4 regions of the Marinobacter subterrani genome follow, and region 3 is predicted to be linked to each of the others. Evidence: predicted binding sites of a transcription regulator. Region 3 holds the regulator's gene; each other region holds the start of a gene.
What was found. Region 3 encodes FliA, which starts transcription of late flagellar genes. Its sites were predicted from a motif close to CTAAAGTTTNNNNNNNNNNNGCCGNTAA; they were not measured.

Region 1 (4,211 bases), on a different contig from region 3:
TGCCGGGCTGGACATAGAAGAACACCTGCCTGCCGGTATTAACCCCAGTGCCAGCGCCAGATTGCACAATTCACGGCGCCATATTTTCCGGTTTTCAACGCCACTGATTCGTAACCTGAAACCGAAAGATGTCGAGACCGCCATTCACCCATCCGTGGCCGAGCGCTGGCGGCTGGATCCGGATTACCGGCCGCCCAATCTTGAACAGATCGGATTCAGCGGTTAGACGGCTGTGTTATTGCCAATGGCGCAGGCGTATTTGCGCTCATAACGCCTGTCTGCCCATCTGCCGTAGACCCGTGAGGCAACCAGAAAGATGCCGGGCCACAGCAGGGGCTTGAACAGGAAACCGAAGGGCGTGTGGGACCAGGCGCGCACGTTTGCGGGCAGGCCGGTCACCCATTCGCCGGTCCAGGTCATCATGTGCAGCCGCCTGAGCAGGGCTTCGTGGCTCGGCAGGTTGGTACTGCCATCGCGTTGTTCGTGGATGTCCGCGAAAATCAGGTTGCCCCGCTGGAGTTTGCGCAAGGTGCGGATCTCCCTGGCGCAGAGCGGGCATCGCCCGTCGTAAAACAGGGTGTCATAACGGGGCTCCATCGAGTCCTCCAAGGGCCAGAATCTGTCTTCGGGCGTCCGCCTTGCGATCCTCCAGGGTTTGCCGGATGCCGGCGAGCGCGGCCGGCAGCACCTCGGGTGCCGCCTGCTGAAACTGCCCAAGCAATTCGATCTGCACGTGCAAATCCTGGAAGCGGCCATAGAGCTGCTGCCGGGCTTTCAGGAGCTTCAGCTCGCCTTTCCAGGTTTTCGCGTCCAGCTCCATCAGGTAACGAATGCGTTTGAGCTGCTTGCGCAAACGGTGGATGTCGTCATCCGGGGAGGTGTGCATCAACTCAGCGGTACGCCTGTTGAACCATTTGATACGACGCTCCACCGCCTTTCGGATGTCTTTGGGGCTGAGCGTTGCGGCCAGTTTGTGAAATTTTCGGGAGTCGATCAGGTTGAGCCATTGCTCCATGCTGTCCCGGTAGCGCTTTCCTGTCAGGCGCTTCACCAGTTTCTGGTGTCGGCTGGCGGCTTCTCTGCCGACCCAGACCTGCAGGGCCGCCTGGATTTCGTGATTGTCGCCGCACAACGCCGGCAGGTCCTGCAGGAAAACATGCAGGTCTCTGAGTGGCCCGGTGGCGTTGGCATGGCGTTTCAGGGTTTTCACCGCCCTGGCCAGTGCCTTGTCGCCGGTCACTTCCTGAACCGATTCGGCGATGGCCCGGCTGCGACGAATGGCGATGCGGTACTCGTGCAGGAATTCGTCATCCAGGCCCACAATGACGCCCTGTTCCAGTTGCCTTACCCGCTGTAGTTGGTGGTGGAGTGCGGCGGGGATGTCTTTGGCCGGGTTGTCGCCATCGGTCCGGGCTTTCTTTTTCAGCTTCCGGGAAAAGTGGGCGTAGCTGAACTCCGCAGGTGTCAGCAGCATCACGAGCTTGCCATTGCCCCGATCAAGCTGGTGCCAGTGTGTGACCGGAAGCCGGATATGGATAAAACTGGCGGTAGGCAACTGTTCCGGGGGTTGCTTCAATAGCCACTGGGCGAGCTCCAGCAAGGCCGGGTTGTGTCCTACCAGCAGGATCCTGGCTTCGTCGCCCCTTTGTTCCAGCCAGTCAAGGAGGCGGCGGTAGTCAAACGTATAGAGTTCGCTCCGGGAATGGCATCGCGCTGGCTGAATGGTTTCCGGCAGAACGCCTTCAAGCGTGGCGAGGGCGCGGGTAGCATCGCTGCTGTAGATGTCACCCTCGAAGGCGCCGGCGGACTTCAGGGCTTTGCCCAGTGGCGGCAACTGGCTTTGTCCCCGGGCGTTCAAAGGGCGGTCCCGGTCACTGAGCTGGTCATCGGCCCAGCTGGATTTGGCGTGGCGTACCAGAAACAGATGCTTCATGGGTCTACCTTCGTAGTGGTCCTTTAGTCTAAAGATTCCTCAAGACATCCAGCTTACTGCCGATACCTTACGTATCTTAAAAATGCTTTGCGAATAACAGTTTAGCCCTGGAAGCGCCGACGGCGCCATCAGCCTCTGAAACCTGGCTTAACAAACTGGAACAGATCTGCCGGAAGGGTCTGTGGATAATTCGCGACAGGAACAATCCCTTGGGAGCGGGCAAGATGACCTTTCTGAACCAACTCACGATACGAACGCGCATATTGGTGGCCGTACTGGTGCCTGTACTTATTACGGCAGCTACCCTGGCCTGGATCACCGCCAGGCAGATTCAGGGAAATGGCGAAGAGGAACTGAAACGCCTGGAGGCGAGCCTGCTGGAGGCCCGGAAAACCGGCCTTGAAAACATGATTGATGCCGCCAGGGCGGTTGTGCTCGAAGCCAAGAATGACCCGGCCCTGAGTGAGGAAGAGGCCAAGAAAGAGGCCGCAGCGCGCCTGCGCTCAATCCGCTTCGATGAAACCAACTATGTGTTCGCCTACACCCGGGATGTCTACAATCTGGCGTACGCGCCCGATCCGTCCAAGGAAGGCCCGAGCAATAACCCTATACTTAAAAAGCTGGTGGGTAGTCTGTTTGACGCCGCCGAGAGCGACGGGTTTTACAGCTATGACTGGATGAATCCGGCTTCGGGCAAGGAAGAGCCGAAGGTCTCCTATTCCACCCTCATTCCGGGCTGGGACTGGATGATCGGTGCCGGCGTTTACGTTACCGACATCAAGAAAGAAGTGGCGGTCGCCCGGCAGGAAATCGAAGCCGACATGACGGCAACGCTCGGCTTCATCCTGCTGGTCACGGTCGTGGTGGTGCTGATTTCCCTGGTCATCGGTGTCTTTGTGGGTCGCACCGTGACCCAGCCGTTAAAGCGCGTCAGCGGCATGATGCAGGAAATTGCCGATGGCGAGGGTGATCTGCGCCAGCGACTGCCGGATGAGGGTAAGGATGAGCTGGCGGAGCTGGGCCGGCGTTTCAACGCATTCGTGATCAAGATCCAGAACACCATGCGGGAAGTGGGTGCCACCACCGATCAGGTGGCTTCCGCCGCCGAGGAGCTGAGTAGGGTGGCCAACGAAACCCGGTCATCAGTGCAGGAGCAGGGCTCGGAAACCGACCAGATCGCGTCGGCCATCAATGAAATGGCGGCCACCATTCAGCAGATCTCCGGTAATGCCAACGAGGTTGAGAGCGCCGCCTCCGACGCCGACCGCATGGCCCGGGAAGGCGGTGAAACCATTGCCAGTGCCCAGAGTGCGGTGAACCGGCTGTCGGAGGAGATTGAGGGCACGGCGAACAGTATCAACGCGCTGGCGGAAAAGTCCGACGACATCCAGCAGGTGCTGGATGTGATCCATGCGGTCACCGAGCAGACCAACCTGCTGGCTTTGAATGCTGCGATTGAGGCGGCTCGGGCCGGTGAGCATGGCCGCGGCTTTTCGGTGGTGGCCGACGAGGTGCGTCAGCTGGCCAAGCGCAGTGCCGAATCGGCTGACCAGATCCGGGAAATGATCAACGGTTTTGTGTCTGAATCCCGCGCGGCGGTGGACCGAATGGGTAACTCCCGCAAGAGCTCGGATGAAACGGTCGAGCGTATCAATCATGCTACGGACGCCCTGCGGACCATCGAATCGTCTGTTGGTCAGATCCACGACCAGGTCACCCAGATTGCCACCGCAGCCGAGCAGCAAAGCCAGGTGGCGGAAGAGGTCAATCAGAACGTGGTCCGGATAGTCGATGCCGCCCAGCGCAGCGATACCGGTGTGACCCAGACGAACGAGGCCAGCCACGAACTGGCCCGCCTGGGCGAGAGCCTTCGTGAGCTGGTAGGGCAGTTCAGGGTCTGATGTTTTGCGTACGGTATTTCGCCTAATGGCGTGATCGCTGATTGGCGGGATACCGTGAGCAAGCTATGATGGACTGGTAGCAGACATACTTGTTTTCAAACCAACAATAACGGAAGCCAACACAATGACAATCCGGAAAACACTGCTTGCGGCTGTCGCTGCCGCAGCCACTGTCTTCAGCGTGTCCTCGGTTGCCGAGGAAAACTTCACCCTGCGCCTTGCGCAGACCTGGGGCCCGAACTCTCCGATTTTGGGGGAGACGGTACAGCACATGGCGGACATGGCTGAACTCATGTCGGATGGCCGACTGAAAATTCGCATCGATCCTTCCAACAAGCACAAGGCGCCCTTCGGTATTTTTGATCTGGTGCGTAACG
Region 2 (4,211 bases), 1.2 Mb from region 3:
CCGAGGCTTGGTTTTTCGGCGATGTACAGGTGCATGGGGTCTGGTGTTTTGGAATCGGGGTGGGAATGTGGCGCTTTGGCTTTATGCTGTCAAGGTTCGGGTGGCGGCGGTATGTGTAGTAGACTGAAAACGTTGGGGGAGGCGGCTGTGAAGATGGCCGTCCCAAAAGACGCCGTGAACCCATCCATGGGGGCTTGGTGTTGCCATCCATGGCAACACACACTTTTGGGACGGCCATCTTCACACCCGCTTCTGGCCAGGTGCAATTCGCTCACTTTCAACCGAGGTTGAGCCGTAGGAGTCTCGAAACATGAAAATCCAGAATGCGATTGAAACCAAACTGAACGACGCATTTGATTCGCGTCTTCTTCAGGTGGAGAACGAGAGCCACAAGCACAGTGTGCCGCCGAACTCAGAAACCCATTTCAAGGTGACGCTGGTGTCGCCGGAGTTTGAGGGGCAGATGAAGGTTCGGCGGCATCAGGCGATCTACAAGGTGCTGGCCGAGGAGCTGGAAGGCGGGGTGCATGCGTTAGCGCTGCATCTGTATTCTCCGGCGGAATGGGAGGCATCCGGGCAGGCGGTGCCGGAATCGCCGAATTGTATGGGCGGGTCCAAGAAGGATCCGGTGATGGCGGCACGGATCGCTCGGGGAGAGGGTTAATGAGTCAGTTTTTCCAGATCCATCCGGAGACGCCGCAGAAGCGTCTGATCAACCAGGCGGTGGATATTCTTCGTCGCGGCGGGGTGATTGTCTATCCCACGGATTCCGCCTATGCCATTGGCTGTCACCTGGGTGACAAGCAGGCGGCGGACCGGATCAAGCGGATTCGCAGGCTGGATGACAAGCACAATTTTACGCTGGTGTGCCGGGATCTGTCGGATATCGGGGTGTATGCCAAGGTGGACAACACCCAGTACCGGTTGCTGAAGAATTTCACGCCGGGCCCCTACACCTTTATTCTCGATGCCACCAGCGAGGTGCCGCGCCGGTTACTGCATCCCAAGCGCCGCACGGTGGGGGTTCGGGTGCCGGATAATGCCATTGTCCAGGAATTGCTGGGCGAGCTGGGCGAGCCGATCATGAGCAGTACCCTGATACTGCCCGGCGAAACCGACCCGATGACCGACCCCTACGAAATCCGGGACACTCTGGAGCATGAGCTGGATCTGATTATCGATGGCGGGTTCTGCGGTATGGAAGCAACCACGGTGGTGGATTTTACAGGCGAGGCGCCGGTGGTGACCCGGGTTGGCAAAGGGGATCCGGCACCTTTCGAAGTCTGACACCCGCGACTTCTAAAAGCCGGAATCAGGCCCGGGCGTTCAGGTTAAAAGCGTACGACCGGGTGTTTCCTGCCGCTTCTATCTGCTCGGCGCTTACGGATCGCCGTAGGGTGTCGTAGCGGTGAACCAGGTCCTGCAGGCCGTTGAACTGCTGGTTATCACTGATCAGGGTATCCAGTAACGGGTTATTGACGCCGTAGGCCTGGTTGAGTTTCAGCGCGTTGTCCATAAAGTGCAGCGTCGGCTCGTTGACACTCAGGCGGCTGAAGGCGTCCTTGAAGTTTTTGTTCACGTTGAGATCTTTCTCGATCAGCGTCCTTGTTTTTTCGGCAATTTTCCCATCTACGGCAATACGACCGCTCTCATCCTTGCTCACATTGAGCGCGGTTGCCGGGTGCAGGTTGTATTCGGCAAGTTTATGCCGCAGCGTTTCCCGCACAAAGGCAAGATCCTGCCCCACGGTCTGCTTGTAGTCGACCAGGGATAGCTTGCGGGATTTCAGGCGGGCGAGGTCGGCCTGGTTGTTGTCCGAGGGCGTGAAGCGGTCAGCGCCCGGTACCGGCTCGGCTTCGGCTGGTTGGCTCCGGGGCGTGCCGGCAGAGGCGTCCGCGCCGGTGACTGGGGCCTGGCGTTTTTCCATGGCCTGCTGGAACTGGGTGCTCGCCCGGATCAGAGACGTCAGTAGGGACATGGGTGGTTTTCCTCCTTCGGCTTACCCGATTGCGGGCGCCGAACCGTCAGCGTTGGCAATTTCTGGTACTCACCACTCGATTTAGCAGCTTTCGGGCCAACTCTTGCCCTGCCTTTTTTGCTCCCTGCGCAGTTGATGCTACTGACCTTTCCCGGATCTGATCTGGATCAGGAAATAGTTGGCGCAAAGTTATAAAGTTCCGCGGCAGTTAACCGTCATCATAACCAGTGAAAACAATCGTCAAGTCGCGGGCTGAGCGGCTTCTGTGCCGGGTTACCATGAAAAAACACTATTCCATCCGTTTTCTGCTTCTCGCTGCCCTGGCGGCGGCTTTCTCACTCGTGCTTGTGCTTACCGTGCTCTACAACGCGGATTCGCAACGGGATCATATGGAAGCGTTCAGTCAAAAATATGTTGACGGGTTGGCCAAGTCCTATTTCGACGGGCTGAACACCATGATGGTCACTGGCACCATCGCCAACCGGGACGTGCTACGGCAGAAGGTGATGGCCCCGGAGGATGTGCTGGATGTGCGGGTGATTCGCGGTGACCACCTGAACAGTATCTTCGGCGACGGCAAGGCAACGGAACAGAAGCGCGAGCCCCTGGACCGGAAAGCGCTGGCCGGTGAGCGGGTGGAGGCCTACTCCAGTAATGAAGACGGACGGGTGTATACGCTCATCAAACCGGTCATTGCCACGGAAAATTACCAGGGCGTGAACTGCCTGGGTTGCCACCAGGCCAAGGAGGGGACGGTACTGGGTGCCATCCGGATCGACTATTCCCTGGCCGAGGGCGACGCGCGCCTGCACCGACAGCTACTGACCAGTGGTGGCATTCAGATTGCCATCTTTGCCGTGGTGTTTTTCCTCACCGCAGTGGCCCTGAGCCGCCTGGTGTTTTCCCGCCTGCGCCGGCTCCATGACCGGATGGACGAGATTTCCCGCAATTCCGACCTGACCATTGAGCTGGAGGTTACCCGCAATGACGAAATCGGCTCTGTCTCCCGTGCCTTCAACCGGATGATGGTGAAGATTCGTGCAAGCATGAACACGGTCATGGATAACGCTGGGCGGGTTGAGCAGGCGGCCCGCAGTATCGCCAGCAAGGCAGACACAACCGAGCATGAAGTGCTGGCCCAGCGGGACAACACCGACCAGGTAGCGAGCGCAACCACGGAAATGGCCGCGTCAGCCGTCCAGGTGCGGGAAAATGCCATCCATACCACCCGCAAATCTGCCGATACCGCAGAATCAGCCAGCAAGGGAGAGAGGCTCGCGCGCACTGCGGTGGAAGGCATCGAGGCACTCAATACAGAAGTTCAGAGCGGCGCGAAACGGATTGAGCAGCTTGACCAGCGAACCGGCCAGATGTCCGACATGCTGGCGGTGATTTCCAAGATTGCCGACCAAACCAACCTGTTGGCATTGAACGCCGCCATAGAAGCGGCTCGGGCTGGCGAGCAGGGCCGTGGTTTCTCGGTGGTGGCGGACGAGGTGCGGGCCCTTGCCTCGCGCACCCAGGATTCCACCGAGGAAATCCGCAAAACCATCAATGGCCTGAAGGGCGAAGTGGTGGACTGCGTAGCCACCATGCGCCACGCCTCGGAAATGGCGGAACAGCAGGTGGCGGCCATTCTGACTGTCGAATCCGAGCTGCAGGCCATCGCAACAGCCGTGCGTGAGATTACCGATCTGAACGAGGAAATGGAGAGTGCCGCCAACGAGCAGAGCGACGTTTCCGAATCGATCAATCACAACGTGATCGAAATCAGCCGGTCTGCGGAGCAGACCTCCGGCGATGCCAAGGAGACCTCCCGCATTGCCGGCGACCTGCTGGCCATGGCGGAAACGCTGAGAGAAACCATCGAGCAATTCCGGCTCAACCAGGGCCGCCGCGACTGACAACGCCAGTCCGGGCCGGCCCTGTGGCCAGCCCGACGGGGCAAAAGGACTTACCAGGCCAGCCAGATCACGTGGCGCGCACCCTTACCCGGGCGAAGAGCCCGCACGGTTACCGGCTCCACGGAAAACCCGGCACGGCGCAGGCGCTCGGTAAATGCATGCTCCGGGCCGGCGGACCAGTAGGCCAGGATGCCCTCCGGGCGAAGGGATTTCTGGGCGGCGGCGATGCCGGCCGGGGAGTAAATCCAGTTGTTCTCCTTGCGGGTCAGCCCTTCCGGGCCATTATCCACATCCAGCAGGATGGCATCCCACTCGCCCTCGCTGCTTCT
Region 3 (4,211 bases):
CCGGTGGAGGAAGAGGCATCATGAAAGTAAAACGGTTTTTTGCCAAGTCCATGGCGGAGGCGTTGAAACAGGTCAGCGAACAGATGGGGCCGGACGCCGTCATTCTCTCAAACCGCCGGGTAGACGGTGGCGTCGAAATCGTGACGGCGCTCGACTATGACGAAAACATGGCGCGCCAGCGCCTGGGCGACCAGGCACAGGAGGCCACCAATGGCTCGCGACTGGCGGAAATGCAAGCCGACCAGCACCGTCGCCTTGAGGACGAACTGGGGCGGTCAAGGGATCGGATCCGAGAGGTCCGGGAAAAAAGGGCCTCCGTCGGCGCAGGGTATTCGGGTGGCTCGTTTGCAGCGGTCAAGGAATCTGTTGAGGCCGGGTTTGGTGGCCAAGTTGCAGCGCCGGCCCGGTCCGGGGTGGCCTATTCCGATGAGCTGGCGCAGATGCGCGCGGAAATCAGCTCCCTGAAAGACCTGATGCATGGCCGCAAGCCGGAGCCTGAGGTTCCGGCCACTACGGCGGTTCAGCAAAGGCTGGCCGAACGGCTGCAGGAATTCGGGCTCGGTAGCGAACTGGCAGGATCACTCTCCCGTCGTCACAAAGCCGGGCGCCTGGAAGATGGCTGGAAGCAGTCCCTGAAAATGCTGTGCACCGGGGTTCGGACCTCACGCTTGGAATGGCTGGATCAGGGCGGCGTCTACGCCCTGGTAGGGCCAACCGGATCGGGTAAAACCACCACCATCGGCAAGCTCGCCGCGCGGTATGTCCTCAAGCATGGCGCTGATTCGGTGGCGCTGGTCACCACCGACCGCTACCGGGTCGCGGCCCACGAGCAGTTGTTTGTTTTCGGCCGTATCCTCAACGTGCCGGTTCGCGTGGTGGATGACAGCCACAGCCTGGATGATATTCTGGACGAGTTGTCAGACCGTCACCTGGTATTGATTGATACCGCCGGGCTCACCAGTGCCGACAAAGGTTATCAGGAACAACTGGCCGAACTGGCGCGCAGCCATCACAATATCAAGACCCATCTGGTGGTTTCGGCTACCAGCCAGCCGCGTATCATGAAATCCGTCTGGCATTGCTATAAGATGGCAAATCTTGCAGGTTGCGTCATGACCAAGATTGACGAAGCCCTGACACTGGGCGAGTCTCTCGGCTTTGTGATGGAAACCGGCCTGCCGGTGGCCTATTACACAGACGGGCAAAAGATTCCCGAAGACCTGCATCACGCAGAGGCTGTTCCGCTGGTGCGACTGGCCGTTGACCGGCTCAGGACCCTCCAGCAACAGCAGGCGGTGGCAGAGGGCGCGTGAGAGAACCGGCCCGAGACAGTACAGAACGGCAGCAAGCGTCAAGCAACAGCACCCGCTAAACGTGGCGAGAGACAAAAAACAGTATGAGCAAAGCACAACCTGTACAGGTGATCGCGGTTTCCGGCGGCAAGGGTGGAGTCGGCAAAAGCAATGTGTCGGTTAACCTCGGAATTGCCCTGGCACAGAAAGGCCGCAGGGTGGTGCTTCTCGATGCCGACCTGGGGCTGGCCAATATCGATGTACTGCTGGGCATTACCGCCAACCGCAACCTGCAGGATGTGCTGGCCGGGGAGTGTGATCTCAGGGACGTTCTTGTTAATGGCCCCGGGGGCATCAAGATCGTTCCGGCCTCGTCCGGCACCCAGCGCATGACCCAACTGAGCCCGATGGAGCATGCCGGGTTGATCAGCGCGTTCAGCGAACTGGCTGACCAGATTGATGTCCTGATTGTCGATACAGCAGCAGGCATTTCCGAGTCGGTGGTGAGTTTTCTGAGAGCGTCCCAGGAGCTGCTCCTGGTGGTCGTTGACGAACCCACCTCGATCACCGACTGTTATGCCCTGATCAAGCTCATGAACCGGGATTACGGCACCAACCGGTTCCGCATACTTGCCAATCAGGTGAAAAATGAGCAGGAAGGGCGTCATCTCTTCGAGAAACTGACCCGGGTCACCGAGCGCTTCCTGGACGTGGGGCTACAATACGTCGGTATGGTGCCTTACGATGAAGCTGTCAAAAAGGCGGTGCAGCGTCAGCGCGCAGTGCTGGATGCCTATCCCAGATCGAAAGCGTCCCTGGCGATCAAGGCTCTGGCGGAGAAAGTTGATAACTGGCCGCTGCCTTCCTCTCCCCGCGGTCATCTGGAATTCTTTGTGGAGCGGCTCGTCGAAGTCTGAATCGGATCCAGTCAAACAAGAACATTGGATACATGACATTGGCGAATAATCTTGGACTCTATAACCAGTCGGGTGCCCAGAAGCCTTCTCAGCTTGTTGAGGAGCAAGCGCCACTGGTCAAGAAAATTGCCCTGCACCTGATGGCCCGGCTGCCTGCCTCCGTTCAGTTGGAGGATCTGATGCAGGCCGGCATGATCGGTCTTCTTGAAGCCGCCCAGCGATACAGCTCTACCAGGGGCGCAACCTTTGAGACCTACGCCGGTATCCGGATTCGTGGTGCCATGGTGGACGAGATTCGCAAGGGTGACTGGGTACCCCGTTCCGTGCATCGTAATGCCCGCCGTATATCCCAGGCCATCAAGACCGTTGAAGATCGCCTTGGCCGGGAAGCCCAGGATATGGAAGTGGCGGAAGAACTGGGCATGGGACTGTCCGAGTACCATTCCTACCTCTCCGATTCCAACAGCGGCCGACTTTTTAGTCTTGATGAGCTCAATGAATCCGGCGAGCTGCCGATAGAACAGACAGAGCCACGGGACAACCCGCTCGAAGGTCTGTCGTCCGATGCCTTCCGACACAGCCTCGCGAAAGCGATCGAAGAGCTGCCGGAGCGTGAAAAGCTGGTATTGAGCCTGTATTACCAGGAAGAGCTGAACCTCAAGGAAATCGGCGCCGTGCTTGGTGTCAGTGAAAGCCGGGTCAGCCAGATTCACAGCCAGGCCGCCTTGCGCCTCCGGGGGCGCTTGTCGGACTGGCAACAGGATGCCGGCAACTGATCACAGCCTTTGTGTGTCCGCGACGGTACCGTCTGTAGTTTTTGGTAACCGATGCTTTACAACCGAAGCAAAGATCCGACAATAAGCGGTTAAATCAACGGCCTGCTAGACTTCGAGCAGAAAGGTCAAATGAATTCCGGGTGTTACTAACTGGAGGTCCCTTTGGACAAGAACATGAAAATCCTCATTGTGGATGACTTTTCCACAATGCGACGGATCATCAAGAACCTGCTGCGTGATCTCGGCTTTACCAATACCGATGAGGCCGATGACGGCAACACGGCGCTGCCGATGCTGAGAAGCGGGAAATACGATTTTCTGGTTACCGACTGGAACATGCCGGGTATGTCGGGGTTCGATCTGCTCAAGGCGGTCAGGGCGGATGAGAACCTGAAAACCCTGCCGGTGCTGATGGTGACCGCAGAGGCCAAACGGGACCAGATCGTTGCCGCTGCCCAGGCGGGCGTAAACGGCTATGTGGTCAAACCGTTTACCGCTGCGGTGCTCAAGGAAAAGATCGAGAAGATCTTTGAAAGAATCCAGTAACCATAGGTCGGATGGCTCTCATGAGCGATAGCAAAAAGCACCATCGGGGCCTGGAGCCGGAAGTGACGGAGAAGCTTCAGCGTCAGGCCACCGAACTGGCTGAGTGCGTCAATGCCGGAGAATATGCCAAGGCCATGACCCTGATCAATGAACTGAGCGAAGTCAGGGATCAGAGTCTCTACCGTGAGGTTGGGCGTCTGACTCGCAGCCTGCACGAGGCGATCCGGAACTTTCAGATAGACCCCCGTAATGCGGAGCAGCAGGAGGCTCTGTCGAAAATGACAGACGCCTCGGATCGTCTCGAGTATGTCGTGCAGATGACCGGCGAGGCGGCCAATCGCACGATGGACCTGGTCGAGGCGACCATGCCGTTGGCCAATGCCATTCGGGAGGAGGCCGGCGCCCTGCGTGATGAGTGGCAGCGATTACGTCGCAGGGAAATGCAGCCGGCGGAGTTCCGGGAACTGTATGGCCGGATCGACCGGTTTTTTGCCGGCATGACAACCGATGCCGACACCATGTACGCCAATCTCTCGGAAATCCTGCTGGCCCAGGACTTCCAGGACCTGACCGGCCAGGTCATCCAGAAGGTCACCACCCTGGTCAAAGAGGTTGAGGAACAGATGCTCAGTCTGGTGGTGATGGCCGGTCATGTCGATCAGTTGACGGGCACGGTGCAC
Region 4 (4,211 bases), 1.1 Mb from region 3:
GGTCGTTCTGAGGGAGGGTGAAGACAGCGCGCGCTGGAGTGATGCCCGGACCCTGACGGAAAAGCTGGTCTGGAGCGTGGACCCACGCCCGGTCAGCGATGACACCCGGAGCGAGCTGCTGCGGGCGATTCCTGCCATTGTTGATGATTTGCGCAAAGCCCTGCAGGAAATTTCCTGGGACCCGTTTGCCACCGACGCCGCCATTCGTGACCTGGAACTGGCCCATGTTGATGTGTTCCAGCGACTAGTGACAGCGCCGTCCCGGGAGGCCGTGTCGGAACCGGAAGAAGCGAAATCCCGGGATGTTGCCCAACCTGAACCTTCGGAGGCAGCGGCAGTGCCCGAGGTCCCGGTGGACACCCCACCGGCTCTGCCTGCGTCCAAGCCGTCGGAGTCGCGGGTTGAGATCGCCAGCGAGACATCTGCAGAGGGGCCGGAGGCTGCCGGGGACACCTCTCAGGTGTCGCTCCAGTGGCTGGAGAAGGCGGACAGCCTTCGCGTGGGATCCTGGATCGAGCTCACCCGGGAAGAAACCAAAGTTCGCTGCAAGCTTGCCGCTTTTATCAAGGCTACCGGCAAGTACATATTCGTCAACCGCAGTGGCGCCAAGGTAGCGGAATATCTTCGACAGGATCTGGCGGCCGACATGGCAGCCGGCAACATCAGCATGCTGGATGATGGCCTGATCTTCGACCGCGCACTGGAGTCGATCATTGACAATCTCCGCAGCAGTCGCAAGGACTGATTCGTAGCAACCCTGGCGGGATTGTGATTCAATCGGGGGCGTAATCCTCTGAAAATTTTGGAATTACTTTGTCCGATTCAGACGCTTTGTCCCTTAGCCTTGCGGATCCCGGTTCGGTAGTGGGTACACTTCGGGAAACCGGCCGTCTTCCCTTTGCCCGCTGGTGTCCGTCACCGAACTTTGGCCCACGCCCTGAGGACGCTGCTATCTCCCTGCTCGTCGTCCACAATATCAGCCTGCCGCCCGGGCAGTTCGGTGGTCCGGAAATAGAAAACTTCTTCTGCAATTGTCTCGATCATTCGGCGCACCCCTATTTTGAATCCATTGCGGGCGTCCAGGTCTCTGCCCACCTGTTGATTCGCCGTGACGGATCGGTCGTCCAGTTTGTCAGCTTGCTGGATCGTGCCTGGCATGCCGGCCGATCGAGTTTCGGGGGGCGGGAGGAGTGCAACGATTTTTCAATCGGGATTGAGCTCGAGGGTGCGGATGACGTTCCGTACAGCTCTGACCAATACCTTCAGCTGGCCAGCATTTCCGATCTCATCATGCATGCCTGGCCCGATATCACCGCCGGTCGTATCACCGGCCACTGCGATATTGCGCCGGGCCGCAAGACCGACCCTGGCCCGGCGTTTGACTGGGCCCATTTCCGGAACGTCCTGAACAGAACCCGATCTGCCAGGGAGGGCGTTTAAATGGTGCTGGTTGTTTTCCTGCTTGCCTACCTGGTGCGTCGGCGCCTGGATTCCCTGGGGCTGCTTGCCGGCGATGAAATCTGGCGCCGATGGTTCCGTCGTGGCTCCCGCGTCCGGGCGGGTCACGAGGCAGAGGTTGGCAAAGGTCTTGCGCTGGTGCTTCTTCCGGCATTTTTGCTGGGGCTGGCGGAATATTTGCTGGTTTCGTCCGGCTGGCAGTTGGCGGCCTATCCGCTGGAGTTCCTGGTTCTGGTGTCTGTTATGGGCGCGCCGGGCTGGCGTCAGGCTCTCCGGGCCTATGCCGAAGCCTGGCAACGGGGCGATATGCAGTCCGCCTGGCATCACATCAAAGATTATCTTCCTGCCAGGGAGCGAGGTCAGGCGGTATCTCCGGAAGTCATGCACCTTTACCTGACCAGGGCGCTGATGGTGTCGGTATTCCAGCGCTTTTTCCTCGTGGCCTTCTGGTATGTCGTGGGCGGTATCGGTCTGGCGGTGTTGGCGCGGGGGCTGGTCGCGCTGGCGGACCATTGGCCCCAGGCCCCGGCCAGGCCCCGGTTTGCCAGAATCTCGGAATGGGCGGGCTGGATTCCGGCCCGGCTGTTGTCACTTACGTTTGGTCTTGCCGGCGACCTGGCCGGCTGGTTGCAGGAAACCCGCCGGACCCTGACCTCAGTCGCCAATACCGCCGGTGAAGTGCTTATGATTTCCGCCAACGGTTCGTTAACCGGGTATGCGCTGGATCCTGCCCGCTTCTCCCGGATTCATCCGGAGGAGTGGCCAGGGTTCGGGGGCCGAAGCCTGAGTGCGGTAAGGGATTTGCTCAACCGAAGCATGCTGGTGTGGATCTGCATTCTCGCCTTGCTGGTCATTTCCGGGGTCGTATGACCCGGTTTTTATAAAACATTACAGATTAACAACAAATAACGCTCAAGTTTTTAGTACTTTAGGCGACAATATAAAAAGAACATCTGTTCAGTTTTTTTAAGCTCCAGCAAGAGGACCACCGTGAAGCAACTCCTGAATCCTGCGATTGCGTTGATGAACCGGCTGCCAATGGTCTACAAGTTCAGTCTCATCAGCATTCTTTTTCTGTTGCCTATCGGTGGGCTGTCATGGCTGGTTATCTCCGATCTTAACCGTGAGGTTGAGACCATGACCCGGGGGGTTGAGGGGCTTGAGCGGCTGCAGCAGGTCGATCGCCTGGTGGGTGCGGCCATGGATTACCGGGATTACCGTTCGCCCGCGGTCATCAAGAACGACAGTGCTATGATGGCCGTGTCCGAGGACGCGGCTGCTGGAGTAGAGGCAGCGCTGAACGCGCTGGCCACCGGAGAGCACTCATTTGACCCCTCCGGCACCTGGATCGAACAGGTCGAGGCGCTCCGGAAAGAGTGGGAGGCACTGCGCGCCGACAGCAATTACCTGGGAAGTTTCGATCCCCAGTTCAAGTACTACCAGGAATTTGTCCAGAAGGCGCAGGCGTTGTTGCCCTCCACCATGGAGCTGTCCGGTCTGGGGCAGGGGGTATCCCGAGAAAACCAGCTCATTCTGGGTCTGATCCAGGAATCACTGCCAGCAGCGCGTTCGGCCATCGGCCGGGCAAAATCCTATGGCATGTTTGCGCTGGTCGAAGGACAGGTCGGTTATGCCCTGAGCGACGCCCTGAACGAAATTTATGATCAGCTCACCAATCGCAGCTCCCTGCTGTCCCCGGCACTGTCGGTAGTCTCTGAATCGTCGCCCGGGCTGGTGGAGAAAGCCGGTGAGGCCATTCGTGGAGTCGACCAGAGCCTGGTTCACGTGCGGGATGTGCTGGACCAGAACGTGATCACTCCGATGCGTCTGGATATGCCCTGGCAGGAGTATGATCAACTGGTGGCGGAACAACTGGGCCACTACGAGCAGACCAAATCCGCCGCGTTTGACGTGGTAGAGGCCAACCTCCGCTCGCGGCTTGACAGCAAGATCAATCAGCGAAGCCTGATCATCATTGCGCTGATCGCTATCCTGCTGGTGGTGGTTTACCTGTACATTGGTTTCTTCCTGTCTGTCCGGACCGCGATCAAGCGGTTCAGTCAGGCGGCACGGAGTGTTGCAGCGGGTGATATGACCGCGCACATCCACCTGCGTAACCGCGATGAGCTGGGCCAGTTGACCACCGAATTCAATAACATGACCGACCGGATTGCCGAGCTCATCCGTTCGGTAAGCCGGACAACGGCGGACGTGGATCAACAGGCCGCCCGGGTCAACGAGACTGCCTCAGCCAACAGCCAGGCAGTTGCCCGCCAGATGGAAGAGAGCGGCCAGATCAACGAAGCCATGGGCCAGATGGTCGAAGCCGTACATGAAGTAACCGAGAGTGCCCACCGGGTGGCCGACAGTGCCGGCAATGCCGAGCGCGATACTGAGACCGGCCGGGGGGTAGTTGCTGATACGGTAAAGACCATCAACAAACTGGCGACGGAAATATCCGGTGCGGTGGAGGTGATCAACCGGGTCAGCAAGGACAGCGGTAATATCAGCCAGGTTCTGGTCGAGATCAAAGCCATTGCGGAACAGACCAATCTTCTGGCGCTGAATGCCGCGATCGAAGCGGCCCGGGCAGGCGAACAGGGCCGGGGATTTGCGGTGGTTGCCGATGAAGTCCGGTCGCTGTCACAGCGTACGCACAAGTCGACCGAAGAGATTGAAGGCATGATCTCCAGGCTGCAGAGCGGTGTTAAGGATGCGGTGTCTGCCATGACCAACAGCCGGGACGTGACCGA

Region 1: msub_RS17975 (methyl-accepting chemotaxis protein) is a predicted target of FliA. The motif match lies at 1,972-1,999, and genes of this name have one in related genera.
Region 2: msub_RS00170 (methyl-accepting chemotaxis protein) is a predicted target of FliA. The motif match lies at 2,170-2,197, and genes of this name have one in related genera.
Region 4: msub_RS00700 (methyl-accepting chemotaxis protein) is a predicted target of FliA. The motif match lies at 2,370-2,397, and genes of this name have one in related genera.

What each region holds. Positions count from the first base shown of each region.
Region 1 covers NZ_LFBU01000002.1:451,423-455,633, forward strand. Annotated here, with positions in the region: gene msub_RS17960 (DUF2235 domain-containing protein) at 1-226, shown strand, start outside; gene msub_RS17965 (thiol-disulfide oxidoreductase DCC family protein) at 223-597, opposite strand; gene msub_RS17970 (CHAD domain-containing protein) at 581-1,933, opposite strand; gene msub_RS17975 (methyl-accepting chemotaxis protein) at 2,158-3,834, shown strand; gene msub_RS17980 (TRAP transporter substrate-binding protein) at 3,959-4,211, shown strand, end outside.
Region 2 covers NZ_LFBU01000001.1:30,012-34,222, forward strand. Annotated here, with positions in the region: gene msub_RS00150 (DNA topoisomerase III) at 1-35, opposite strand, end outside; gene msub_RS00155 (BolA family protein) at 311-664, shown strand; gene msub_RS00160 (L-threonylcarbamoyladenylate synthase) at 664-1,287, shown strand; gene msub_RS00165 (hypothetical protein) at 1,313-1,978, opposite strand; gene msub_RS00170 (methyl-accepting chemotaxis protein) at 2,257-3,882, shown strand; gene msub_RS00175 (polyamine aminopropyltransferase) at 3,933-4,211, opposite strand, start outside.
Region 3 covers NZ_LFBU01000001.1:1,205,900-1,210,110, reverse strand. Annotated here, with positions in the region: gene flhF (flagellar biosynthesis protein FlhF) at 21-1,313, shown strand; gene msub_RS05560 (MinD/ParA family ATP-binding protein) at 1,397-2,209, shown strand; gene msub_RS05555 (RNA polymerase sigma factor FliA) at 2,242-2,985, shown strand; gene cheY (chemotaxis response regulator CheY) at 3,148-3,531, shown strand; gene msub_RS05545 (protein phosphatase CheZ) at 3,552-4,211, shown strand, end outside.
Region 4 covers NZ_LFBU01000001.1:154,506-158,716, forward strand. Annotated here, with positions in the region: gene msub_RS00685 (DUF1631 domain-containing protein) at 1-745, shown strand, start outside; gene ampD (1,6-anhydro-N-acetylmuramyl-L-alanine amidase AmpD) at 814-1,440, shown strand; gene ampE (regulatory signaling modulator protein AmpE) at 1,441-2,328, shown strand; gene msub_RS00700 (methyl-accepting chemotaxis protein) at 2,449-4,211, shown strand, end outside.